Regions from separate parts of the Streptomyces sp. NBC_00523 genome, predicted to be linked through region 1. Evidence: riboswitches for the same ligand, from Rfam matches in the RefSeq annotation. Region 1 holds a riboswitch; the other holds the start of a gene.
What was found. Region 1 has a riboswitch for thiamine pyrophosphate ahead of OHS17_RS29965 (purine-cytosine permease family protein). Riboswitches for the same ligand answer to the same signal wherever they lie in the genome.

Region 1 (6,121 bases):
GGGCGGCCCCGCGTACATCCGGGAGCCCCGCGAGGAACTCTTCCTCCTCGCCGTCGGCAACTTCGTCTCCCAGGACACGTTTTACGAGAGCGGCGCGGACCGCGACGACCGGTACACCGCTCTCGTCGCACGTCTCGCCGTCGAGCACCCCGCCTGGACGGCCGGGCTGCTCCGCTGGCTGCGCGGCGAGGGCAACATGCGCACCGCGTCCCTGGTCGGCGCCGCCGCGTACGTCCGCGCGAGGCTCACGGCCGGGAGCAGCGAAGGGCCCTCCAACCGGTCCGTGGTCGACGCCGTGCTTCAACGGGCCGACGAGCCCGGCGAACTGCTCGCGCATTGGATCGCGACGTACGGGCGCCAGGTGCCGCAGCCCGTGAAGCGGGGCGTCGCCGACGCCGTACGCAGGCTCTACACGTCCCGCTCCCTGCTGAAGTACGACACCGCGTCCCACGGCTTCCGCTTCGGTGATGTGCTCAACCTGGTGCACGCGTCCCCCGACCGGGCCAAGCCCTGGCAGGGCGCGCTCTTCCGGTACGCCCTGGACCGCCGCCACCACCCGGACCGGGCCACCGCCCCGGCCGCCGACCGGCTGCTCACCGCGCACCGGGCGCTCCTGGACACCCCGGTGGACGAGCGGCGCGCCCTGATCACCGGCCCCGGTGGCCCGGAACGGCTGACCGGGGCGGGCATGACCTGGGAGTCCGTGGCCGGGTGGCTGCACGGGCCGATGGATGCCAGCGTCTGGCAGGCGCTGATCCCCGCCATGGGTCCGATGGCCCTCCTGCGCAACCTCCGTAACTTCGACCGGGCGGGCCTGACGGACGAGGCCGCCGAGCGCGTCGCCGCCCGCATCGCGGACCCTCAAGAGGTCGCCCGCGCCCGGCAGTTCCCGTTCCGCTACCTCGCCGCCCACCAGCACGCCGCACCCCGCTGGGCCGCCGCGCTGGAAGCCGCCCTCGGCCACTGCCTGGCCCACGTGCCCGCGCTGCCCGGGCGCACCCTGGTCCTGGTGGACCGGTCCGACTCGATGTTCTGGGACACCCACTCCGAGCGCTCCCGGCTCAACCGGGCCGACACGGCAGCCGTGTTCGGCACCGCGCTCGCCCTGCGCGCCGAGCAGGCGGACCTGGTGGAGTTCGGCCGGCGCAGCGCGCCGGTCCCGTATGCGCCCGGCGAACCGGTCCTCGACGTGCTGAAGCGGTTCCACACGCTCGGCGGCACCGACACCACCAAGGCGCTGCGCACCCACTACCGGGAGCACGACCGGGTGCTCGTCGTCACCGACGAACAGGCCCTGCCCTACGCCCCCGGCGGCCCGGACCCCATCCCGCGCGAGGTCCCCGTGTACACCTGGAACCTCGCCGGATACCGGCCGGCCCACGGCCCCGACCGGCCGAACCGGCACACCTTCGGCGGGCTCACCGACGCCGCGTTCCGGTTGGCCGGGCTCATCGAGAACGGACGCCGGGAAGCCTGGCCGTGGACCGCCGAGGCGTGAGTCAGCGGGCCCGGCGCATCCGCAGCGGGGCGTACACCACGAGTGCCACGAGGAACGCCACCCCGTACGCCAGGTCCGCCCCGTGCAGCGCCTCGGCCACCGGGCCCACGTACAGCCCGGTGCTCATGAACGGCACCGCAGCCCCGAAGGCCACGGCGAACGCGGCGAGCGCCGGCCACCAGGGGCGCGGGCGGGCGTGCTCGGCCGCGAGGTCGACGGGGGCGCCCCGCCGGGCCCGGGCGCGGACCAGCCAGTCCACGGCCACGATCGCCACGAAGCCGGGGATCCAGTAGCCGACGAGCAGCAGCACGTTCTGGAAGCGGGCGGTCGTGTCCGCCGCGTGCATCCACAGCACCAGCGGGAACCCCAGGGCGGCGGCGAGCGCCGCCGCCACCGGACGCGGCAGGCGTACGCCCATGGTCTGCAAGGCCAGCGAGCCGCTGTAGTCGTTCATCGCGTTGCTGCACAGCGCGGCCAGCGCCACCGCGAGCAGCCCGAACGCCCCGAGCGCGCCCCCGCCGAGCAGGGAGTCGATGCCGCGCGCGGTCTGGTCCGTGAAGACCGACGCACCCCACAGCCCGATCGTCTGGACCGCCACGAAGGAGGCGCTGATCCCGCCCAGCGTGCACCAGAACATGCGAGGCCGGGACGTCTCGCGCGGCAGATAACGGCTGAAGTCGCTCGCGTACGGCGCCCAGGACAGCGCCAGGCTCAGGGCGATGGTGCAGGTCAGGACGAACGCACCGGCCCGGTCCGCGCCGTGCACGGCCGAAGTGGTCACCGGGTCCACCCCGTTCAGGAGCTTCGTGGCGAGCACGGCGAAGGCGGCGGCCAGGGCGAACGTCATCACGGTCTGGAGCCGGTGGATCACCTCGTAACCCAGCACCCCGAGCGCGCCCTGCGCGGCCATCATGACCAGGACCCCCAGCCAGAACGGCCAGCCGCACAACTGCGCCAGCGCGTCCCCGCCGAACAGGCCGATCAGGGCGTCCCAGGCGATGGACGACAGCCACTGCAGGGCGCCCGGCAGCACGACGCCCGGACCGAACGCCATCCGGGCGAGCGGCAGTTGGCCGGACCCGGTGCGGCTGCCCCAGGTGCCCAGATACGCCGTCGGCGCGGCGCCGACGAGGGTGCCGAGCACGACGGCGGCGAGCGCGGTCGCGAAGTCCAGGCCGAGCGCGACGCCGACGGTGCCGGTGAAGACGCCGGTCATGGTCAGGTTGGGCGCGAACCAGACGGTGAACAGCCGGCCCGCCCGGCCGTAGCGGCGGTCCTCGGGGACCGGGGCTATCCCGTTCGCCTCGACGTGCAGATCGCCGGGGGCGGTGGGCATGCGCCCGCCGAAGGCGGCGCGCTCGTCCTGGGCATACGGCAACGACATGAAGACATCCCTCCGCCAGTGCTAACTGGTTCAGGTTCGACGGGTGTGATCTCAGCCCCGTGCGGGGCACCCCGTGTCCGGTGTGGCGGCCAGAATAACGCCGGCCCGTCCGATGCCGTCGCAGGGGTCAGCTGAAGAGCTTCTTCACGAACGCGTGGAGGTTGTCGACCGTGCGCGCGATCTGCTCCTCCGTGGTCAGGCTCTCCTTGAACCGGGCCCCGGAGTCCACCTTCTTCTTCCCGCGCACATACAGCGAGCAGGCCAGGTCGGTGCACATGTACAGGCCGACCGAATTGCCGTCACGCCCGGCGGGACCGGTCTTGCGGGCGGTCATCAGGGAGACCCCGCTGCCCGGATGCGTGGTCAGGCAGAGCGAGCACATGCTCCGGTGCAGGAAGCCGCGCTGCTGCGACGGGAAGCGCAGCGAGATCCCGGCATGCCTGCCGTCGTGCTCGGTGACGATGTAGCTGCGTCCCGGCGCGGACAGGTCGCGCCAGCCGAGGAAGTCGAGGTCGTCCCACGGCAGCTCCTCGAAGTCGCGGGGGAGCGGCAGACGCTTGGCTTCCCCCTTGGAGCAATTCACGAACGATGAGCGGATGTCCTGCTCGGTCAGGGCCTTCATACCCACGAAGCTAACCCTGCCTATGGCCCCTAGGCAAACGATTAATTTGATTAGGCGCTCACCTGGGGCTACTCGGTCACGAGGGGGAGCCGGTGCACGGGCGGATGCGGGATGCCGAGGTCCGGGCGCCAGGTCGCGAGGATCTGCGCCGAGGGGTCGAACAGCGGCGACGGGAGCGCGTCGAGCGGTGTCCACTCCCAGGTGCTGATCAGATGCGGTTCGGTCACCCGCGCCGCGCCGGTCTCCACGCGCACCAGGGCGGCCATCGTCACGCGGTTGATCCCGCCGAGTGCGTCGTGCAGCATCGCGAAGACGGTGACCCCGTCCTCGGGGACCGTCAGCCCGGTCTCCTCGCGCAGCTCCCGCACGGCCGCCGCCGCGACGGACTCCGGCACCGGGTCGACCTTGCCGCCGGGCAGCTCCCAGGTGCCGCTGTGGTGCCGGCCGAGCAGGATCCGGCCCTGCGCGTCCTGCACGATCACCCCGACCCCCAGCGCGGCCTGGGCCTTGGGCGGCCGGGAGTTACGGGACGGGGCGAGGGGGTTCTCGGTGGCCATGCTGCTCCTCTGGACGGGGCGGGGCGGTGGGCGTTGAGGAGCCTACGGGGATGCCGCGTCCACCCCCGCGCTATACCGCCAGCCGCAGCGAGGTCTCCGAGACCCCGAGCCGTACGCTCTGCCCCCACGTCAGCTCCAGCGCGTCCGCCTCCATCCCGTCGCCGAACACCACCACCCGGTCCGACTCCACGGTCAGCCGCAGCCCCTGCCCGGGCCCCAGCTCGCCCGCGACGAACGACGTCCCGGTCGACGGCGAGGGCCACGCCTCCCGGACGAACCAGAGCAGCCGGGGATCGGCGGGCCCGGGCAGCGGGAGGGTGCTGTGGCGCTCCTGCCAGAGCGAGCGCAGCCAGCCGGTCGCCCCGGTGCCGGTGCCGACCAGGACGCCGGAGGACGCCTGCGGCTCGGCCGGGGAGTCCGCCGTGTCGGGCCCGAGCCGGTAGCGGGCCGTCTGGTGGCCCGGCGGGCCCAGGTAGACCTCGTTCAGGGCGAGCAGCCGCTGCGTGTCGTCGGCCACCGCCTCCACCATCGTCAGCGCGTCGGCCCGCCCGCCCGGCGCCACGGCCGCCCGCATCAGCGCCGCCGCGTCGGCCGTGCGGTGGCGCACCAGGACGCCGGGGTTGCGGCCCGGGTCGGTGTCGATGCCGATGACCGGCTGGCCGGAGAGGTACTTCGCGGCGTTGGCGACCAGGCCGTCCTGCCCGACGACCACCACCACGTCCTCCGGCGCGAACAGGAACCGGTCCAGGTCGGCCCGCTCCACCCGGCAGTGCCGCCAGGTGAGCGGAACGGCCGCCGCCACATCCGCCAGGGCCTGCCGGGTCCGCTCGTGCCGCCGGGCCACCTCCTCGATGGACCGGCCCCGCGCGGCCAGGAGGAACGCGGCCTGGCCGTGCGTGCCGTGGCGGGCCAGCAGCTCCTCGTACTCCGTGGTGCGGTGGACGAGGACCGCCCGCGGGGCCAGGCTCACGCCCCGGCCTCCGGCCGGCCCAGCTTGCTGAGCAGGCCCGTGAGCACGTCCGGCGACAGGGTGAGGCTGTCGATGTGCGGCAGGTTCTCGGCGAGCCGGGTGGCCGCCAGCGCGTGCAGCGTCGCGGCCTCCACCTCGCCGTGCGCCCGCAGCCAGGCCGCCTGCGCCTCGGCGCGCGCCGCGCCCACCTGCCGGGCCGCCTCCGCCTCGGCCCCCGCGAGCCGCACCGTGCGGGCGGCCTCCGCCTCGGCGCGCACCCCGTCGGCGGCGGCGCCCTCCTCGGCCTCCCGGCGGGCGTTGGTGCCGCGCTGCTCGACCAGCTGTTCCTCGCGCCGGGCCAGTTCGATCTGGCTGGCGAGCTCGTTCTCGGCGATGGTCCGCTCGCGCTCGACGGCCACGGCGCGCCGCTCGTACGTGGCCCGGTCGGCCTCCTGCTGGATCTGCTCGCGGGCGGGGGTGCGCAGGGCACGCTCCACCTCGGCCTCGGGGCGGATGGCGACGACGCGGACGGCCACCACGTCGATGCCGGTGGCGGGGAGCCTCGGCTCGGCGGCGAGACCGGCCGCCACCCGCTCGCGGACGGCGGCGACCCCGTCGACCAGGGCGCCGGCCAGCGGGGTGCGGGCCAGCACGTCGAGGGTGTGCTGCTGGGCGGTCTCGGTGAGCAGGGTGGCGATCTGTTCGAGGGGGGCGCCGCGCCAGGCCCCGGTGTCCGGGTCGACCGAGAAGTCGAGGCGGGCGGCCGCCTCGGCCGGGTCGCTGATCCGGTAGGTGACGGTGGCCTGGACCGTGACGTCCTGGAAGTCGGAGGTGCGCGCGTGGAACGCCATGGCCAGCTCGCGGTCGTTGACCGGCACCTCGGAGAGCGCGGCGCTCAGCGACCGGTACCAGAAGCTCAGTCCGGCCCCGTCGTGGGTCAGCTTGCCGCGCTTGTGGTGGCGGATGTGCGCGGTGGGCGCCGAGCGGAGATGGCGCCAGCCGAAGCGGCGGGTGATGTCGGCCATGGGGACCCCCAGATGTCGTTTTCGTCATGACGACGATAAGCGGAATCCCGCCTTATCGTCAAGAGGACGAATAAAGGAGGTTCCGG
Region 2 (6,121 bases), 4.7 Mb from region 1:
CCCAGCGCCCCGATCTCACGGGCCCGGCGCAGCGAGTGGCGCAGCGACTCCACGGACCGCTCCACCGTCGCCGGGGTGTGCGAGCCGAAGTTGATCAGATACGGGGCGTGCACGTACGCCGGTACGGACTCGGCGGCGCACTGCTCGCGGAACAGGGCGTCCTGCGCCGGATTCCCGGCCGGGGTGGCCCAGCCGCGCGCGTTGGCGACGAAGACCTGGACGGCCTCGGCGCCCATCTCGCGGGCGTAGGGGAGGCCGACCTTGGCGAGGCCGCCGGCCACCGGCACATGGCCGCCGACTGGGTTGCGCATACGGATCTCTACAGTCCCTTGGTCTTGATGGTGATGGTGCTGCCCTCGGGGGCCCGGTCGCCGCCGTCCACGGACTGGCCGGAGACCTTGTCGCTGAAGGAGAGGAAGCCGCGGTCGACCTTGACCTCGAAGCCCGCCGCCTCCAGCTCGTCGCGGGCGTCGTCCACGTTCTTGCCGACCACGTCCGGCACGCCGACCATGCGCGGACCGGAGGAGACCGTCAGCGTCACGGTGTCGCCATCGGCCGCCTCGGCGCCCTCCTCCGGTGACTGGACGGCGATGTCGCCCTCGTCCTCCGGCGAGTGCACCCGGCCGGGCTTCACCTTCACCTTCAGGCCCTCGTCGGCCAGCGTGTCGGTGGCGTCGTCGACGGAGAGCCCGGTGACATCGGGGACGTCGACGGGGCTGCCCTGGGAGACGACGATCGCGACCGCCGAGTCCGGGTGGCGGTCGGTGCCCGCCTCGGGGTCCGTACGCACCACCTCGCCGGCCGCCACGTCTTCGCTGAACTCCTTGGTGACCATGCCCGGGAGCAGGCCCGCCTTCGTCAGCCGCTGCCTGGCGTCGGCGAGCCGGTCGCCCGTGACGTCGGGCACCTGGACGATCTCGGGGCCGCGCGAGACGACGAGCGAGACCGAGCCGTTGCCCCTGATCCGGGCGCCGGACTTGGGGTTGCTGCGGATCACCTTGCCCCGGTCCACGGTGTCGCTGAAGGCCCGCTCCACGCCCTTCAGCTCCAGACCGGCGCCGGAGAGCCGCTCCTTGGCCGTCTTCTCGGTCTGGCCCAGCAGCGAGGGGACCTTCGTGAACTGCCCGGAGTTGATGTACCAGACGCCGCCGCCGACGCCCAGGACGACGAGGACCGCCAGGACCGCCGCGATCAGCCCGCGCCGGGCGCCGCCGAGCGGCCCGGTCCGGCGCGGCCGCTGCGGAGGCGGGGGCGGAGGCATCTCCAGCCGGCTGGTGTGGTGGGCGGTGCCGAGGTCCTGGGGCAGGACCCGGGGGATCACCGTCGTCCGCGCGTCGGAGCCCTCCGGGCCGGGCTCCGGCAGGGCCTGCGGCGGTACGGCGTCGAGCTGCGCGTCCGTGAGGGCGGCGCGCGTCCGGCGGGCCCCGGCGAGCAGTGCCACCGCGTCGAACGGGCGGGCCTCCGGGTCCCGGGCGGTGGCGCTCGCCACCAGCGCGTCCAGCTCGGGCGCGAGACCGGGGACGACGGCGGACGGGGGCGGCACGTCCTCGTGCAGATGCTGGTAGATGACCTGGGCGGGGGACTCCCCGTCACGCGGCTTGGCGCCGGTCAGCATCTCGTACAGCACGACCCCGCAGGCGTACACATCGGCGCGGGTGTCCGCCGTGCCGTGCTCGATCTGCTCCGGGGCCAGGTACGAGACGGTGCCGAGGATCGTCCCGGTGGTGTTCGTGACCGTGTCCACGGCCCGGACCAGGCCGAAGTCGGCGACCTTGACCCGGCCGTCGTCCCCGATCAGCACGTTCTCCGGCTTCATGTCGCGGTGCACGAAGCCCGCCCGGTGCGCCGCGCCGAGGGCGGCGAGGACCGATTCCAGGATGTCCAGCGCGGCCCGGGGCCGGAGCGCGCCGCGCTCGCTCAGCACGTCGCGCAGCGTGCACCCGGCGACGTACTCCATCGCCAGGTAGACGTACTGACCCTGGGCGCCCTGGTCGAAGACCCCGACCACGTTGGGGTGGGCGAGATGCGCCACCGACTTGGCCTCGCGGATGAAGCGCTCGACGAACGAGGCGTCGGTCGCCAGCGCCGGATGCATCACCTTGAGGGCGAGCACCCGGTCGAGCCGCATGTCCATGGCCTGGTAGACCGTGGCCATGCCGCCCACGGCGATGCGGGCATCGACGCGGTAGCGGCCGTCGAGCAGCTGCCCGACGAGGGGGTCCTGGAGGGTCGTATCCACCATGCGAGTCTACGAGCCGCCGCGGACAGGCCCGCCGCGGTGGAGCGAACCCGGGGCAGGACTGAAGCCGAGCCGTGACAGGCGCGTGTCAGAAAGCCGGCCGCTCCGGATCGAGTACCGCCCGTCCGGCCACCGGCGAGGACGCCTCCGCGAAGTGGCGGCGCGGGATGCGCCCGGCCCGGTGGGCGAGCCGCCCGCCCTCCACCGCGTGGCGCATCGCGGCGGCCATCAGCTCCGGCTCCTGGGCCCGGGTCACCGCCGAGGCGAGCATCACAGCCGAGCAGCCCAGCTCCATCGCGAGCGCCGCGTCCGACGCGGTCCCGGCACCGGCGTCCAGGATCACCGGCACCCCGGCCCGCTCGGTGATCAGCTGGAAGTTGTGCGGGTTGCGGATGCCCAGGCCCGAGCCGATGGGGGAGCCGAGCGGCATGACCGCCGCGCACCCCACGTCCTCCAGCTTCCGCGCCAGGACCGGATCGTCGTTGGTGTACGGCAGCACCGTGAATCCGTCGTCCACCAGGATCTCGGCGGCGTCCAGCAGCTCGACCGGGTCGGGCAGCAGCGTCCGCTCGTCGGCCACCACCTCCAGCTTCACCCAGTCCGTGCCCAGCGCCTCACGGGCCAGCCGGGCGGTGAGCACGGCCTCCCCGGCGGTGTAGCAGCCGGCGGTGTTCGGCAGCACCCGGATGGACAGCTTCCGCAGCACGGAGAGCACCGAGCCCTGCACGGTCGGGTCGAGGCGGCGCATCGCGACGGTGGTCAGCTCGGTGCCGGACGCGATCAGCGACCGCTCCAGCACGTCCAGGCTGGGCGCCCCGCCCGTGCCCATGATCAGCCGGGAGGTGAAGTCGGTGCCGCCGAGGGTGAACAGGTCGTCGGACATCGTCAGCCTCCCTGGACCGCGGTCAGGACCTCGACCCGGTCGCCGTCGGCGAGCGCCGCGGCGGGCCACTGGCCGCGCGGCACCACGGTCTCGTTGAGCGCGGCGGCCACCCCGGCCGTCGCGTCGGTCAGCGTCGCGACGAGGACGTCCAGGGTGGTGCCCGGCGCGACGGCGGCCGGGGCGCCGTTCACGGACACGGTGAGCGGGGTGGGCTCGGTCATGCGGGCTGCTCCTGGGGTGCGGGGACCGGGGCGAACCGGCCGGGGGAGAAGGGGCGGGCCGCCTCGGGCAGCTCGCCGTCGGCCAGCAGCGACGCCATGGCGTCCCCGGTGACGGGGGTGAGCAGCACGCCGTTGCGGCCGTGGCCGGTGGCGAGATGGAGGCCGGGCAGCGCGGTGCGGCCGAGCAGCGGGGCGTTGTCGGGGGAGGCGGGGCGCAGACCGGCGCGGGTCTCGGTGAGCGGCAGCTCGGTGATGCCGGGCACCAGCTCGTGGGCGTCGCGCAGCAGCTCGTAGACCCCGCCCGCGGTGACGGTGGTGTCCCAGCCCATCTCCTCGGTGGTGGCGCCGATGACCAGCTCACCGTTCTCGCGCGGTACGAGATAGACCTGGCTGCCCCGGACCACCGCGCGCACGGTGCGCGAGAGGAAGGGGGCGTACGCCGGGGGCACGGTGAGGCGCAGCACCTGACCCTTGACCGGGCGCACCGGCGGCAGCACATGGGCGGGGACCCCGGCGAGCCGCCCGCTGAGGCTGCCTCCGGCGAGCACGACCTGTCCGGCGGCCACCTCCGTGCCGTCGTCGAGCACGGCGCCCACGGCCCGGTCCGCGCGCACGGAGAGGCGGTCGGCGCGGCGGCGGTGGAAGACCACTCCGGCCCGTTCGCAGGCGGTGAGCAGCGCGGCGGCGAGGCGGCGCGGGTCGACCTGGTGGTCGCCGTCCACCCGGAGACCGCCGCGCACGCCCGGGGCGAGCATCGGTTCCAGGCGGCGGCACTCGCGCCCGGTCAGCCACTCCGACTCCAGGCCCGAGCGGCGTTGCAGGTCGTGGAGCTCGCGCAGATGGGCGCGGTCGTCCGCGTCGAGCGCGACGGCCAGGGTGCCGCAGCCGCGGAAGCCGATGTCCTGCCCGCTCGCCTCCTCCAGCTCGGCCGTGAACGACGGATAGCGCCGGGCCGAGGCGAGGTTGAGCCCGAGCAGCATCTCCTCGCCGTAGTGCAGTTCGGTGACGGCGGCCAGCATTCCGGCCGCGACCCGGGCCGCTCCGCCGCCCGGCTCCGGGTCGGCGAGCGCGACGGCCAGACCGCGCCGGGCGGCCCGCCAGGCGGTCACCAGACCGATGATGCCGCCCCCGATGACGAGGACGTCGGACCCTTCGGTGGGATGGGTGCGCATGGGTGTCCAGCCCCTCCCTTCGCCGGCATGACCCGGATCAGGTTCGTACGGTCGGAGGCCGTCCAGCCTCCCTCTCAGCCCGGTGCGTCCGGGCTCCCGCGTGTCTTACGGTGGCCAGCCTAAACCCCGGCCCGCGGACCGGGTAGGGAGGGCCGGGGGAGGGGGCGCCCTTTCCTGATGGCTCGTCAGCTACGTAAGGTGGACAGGTGAGCGAGCAGCAGCGGGCAGAGCGGACGGAACGCCGGGTCGTCGTCGCGGGCGCGGGCATGGCGGGTGTGCAGACCGCCGTCGCCCTGCGGGAACAGGGCTTCACCGGCCCCGTCACGCTGATCGGCGCCGAACCCCACCAGCCCTACGACCGGCCCCCGCTGTCCAAGGCGGTGCTGCTCGGCAAGGCCGAGGAGTCCGCCTTCGACATCGACTTCGAGGGGCTGGACATCGCCCTGCGCCTGGGCTGCGAGGTCACCGGGGTCCGCGCGGGCGACCACGAACTCGACACATCCGAGGGCCCGGTCCCCTACGACGTCCTGGTCCTCGCCACCGGCGCCGAACCCGTCGCCCTGCCCGGCTCCGCCGGAGTCCCCGGCGTCCATCTGCTGCGCACCCTGGACGACGCGGCCCGGCTGCGCCCCGTCCTCGAAGCCGGGCACCCCGTCGTGGTCGTCGGCGCCGGCTGGATCGGCGCCGAGTTCGCCACCGCCGCCCGCGCCGCCGGCTGCGAGGTCACCGTCGTGGAGGCCGCGGACCGCCCCCTGGCCGGCGCCCTGCCCGCCGAGGTCGCCGCCCCCATGGCCGCCTGGTACGAGGAGAGCGGCGCCCGGCTCCTCACCGGCGCCCGGGTCGCCCGCGTCGAGCCCGGCACGGTGGTCCTCGCCGACGGGCGCACCCTCCCGGCGGGCGCGGTCGTCGTCGGTATCGGCGCCCGCCCCGCCACCGGCTGGCTCGCCGGTTCCGGCATCGCGTTCGGGCCCGAGGGCTCGGTGACCGCCGACGCCGCGCTGCGCACCTCGCTCCCCGATGTGTACGCGGTCGGCGACTGCGCCTCCTTCCCCTCGGCCCGCTACGGCACCCGCCTGGTCGTCCACCACTGGGACAACGCCCTCCAGGGGCCCAGGACCGCCGCCGCCCACATCGCGACGGAGGGCGCCGACATCCCGCCGTACGACCCCGTGCCCTACTTCTGGTCCGAGCAGTTCGGCCGGTTCGTGCAGTACGCCGGGCACCACGCGGACGCGGACACCCTGCTGTGGCGCGGCGACCCGGCCGAGCCCGCCTGGTCGGTGTGCTGGCTGCGCGACGACGCCCTGGTCGCGGTGCTCGCGGTGGGCCGCCCGCGCGACCTGGCCCAGGGGCGCCGGCTCATCGAGGCGGGGGCCCGGCTCGACGCGGACCGGGCCGGCGACCCCGCCGTAGCGCTCAAGGCGGCGGCCCTGCCGTAGCGGCGTGGACCTGAAGGGCCGAGTCCGGGTTTCGGCTGTCAGTCCGGGATGGCAGGCTTGTCCCGTGACCGAGATTGACGCAAAGACCGATGCACTCGTCCCCGCCTGGCTCCACCTGCCCGACATCGCGGAAATGCTCGATGTCGAGGTGACGCGTGTGCGGCAGC

Region 2: it holds a riboswitch for thiamine pyrophosphate, as region 1 does, so the genes downstream of both, thiO (glycine oxidase ThiO) here and OHS17_RS29965 (purine-cytosine permease family protein) in region 1, are expected to answer to the same signal.

What each region holds. Positions count from the first base shown of each region.
Region 1 is NZ_CP107836.1:6,640,425-6,646,545, forward strand. Features, by position in the region: gene OHS17_RS29960 (TROVE domain-containing protein) at 1-1,498, shown strand, start outside; gene OHS17_RS29965 (purine-cytosine permease family protein) at 1,500-2,882, opposite strand; TPP riboswitch at 2,873-2,966, opposite strand; gene OHS17_RS29970 (FBP domain-containing protein) at 3,010-3,504, opposite strand; gene OHS17_RS29975 (nucleotide triphosphate diphosphatase NUDT15) at 3,573-4,061, opposite strand; gene OHS17_RS29980 (hypothetical protein) at 4,132-5,031, opposite strand; gene OHS17_RS29985 (SPFH domain-containing protein) at 5,028-6,035, opposite strand.
Region 2 is NZ_CP107836.1:1,909,910-1,916,030, reverse strand. Features, by position in the region: gene OHS17_RS08640 (deoxyribonuclease IV) at 1-311, opposite strand, end outside; gene pknB (Stk1 family PASTA domain-containing Ser/Thr kinase) at 320-2,239, opposite strand; gene OHS17_RS08630 (thiazole synthase) at 2,328-3,122, opposite strand; gene thiS (sulfur carrier protein ThiS) at 3,125-3,343, opposite strand; gene thiO (glycine oxidase ThiO) at 3,340-4,515, opposite strand; TPP riboswitch at 4,513-4,625, opposite strand; gene OHS17_RS08615 (NAD(P)/FAD-dependent oxidoreductase) at 4,722-5,954, shown strand; gene OHS17_RS08610 (Rv2175c family DNA-binding protein) at 6,019-6,121, shown strand, end outside.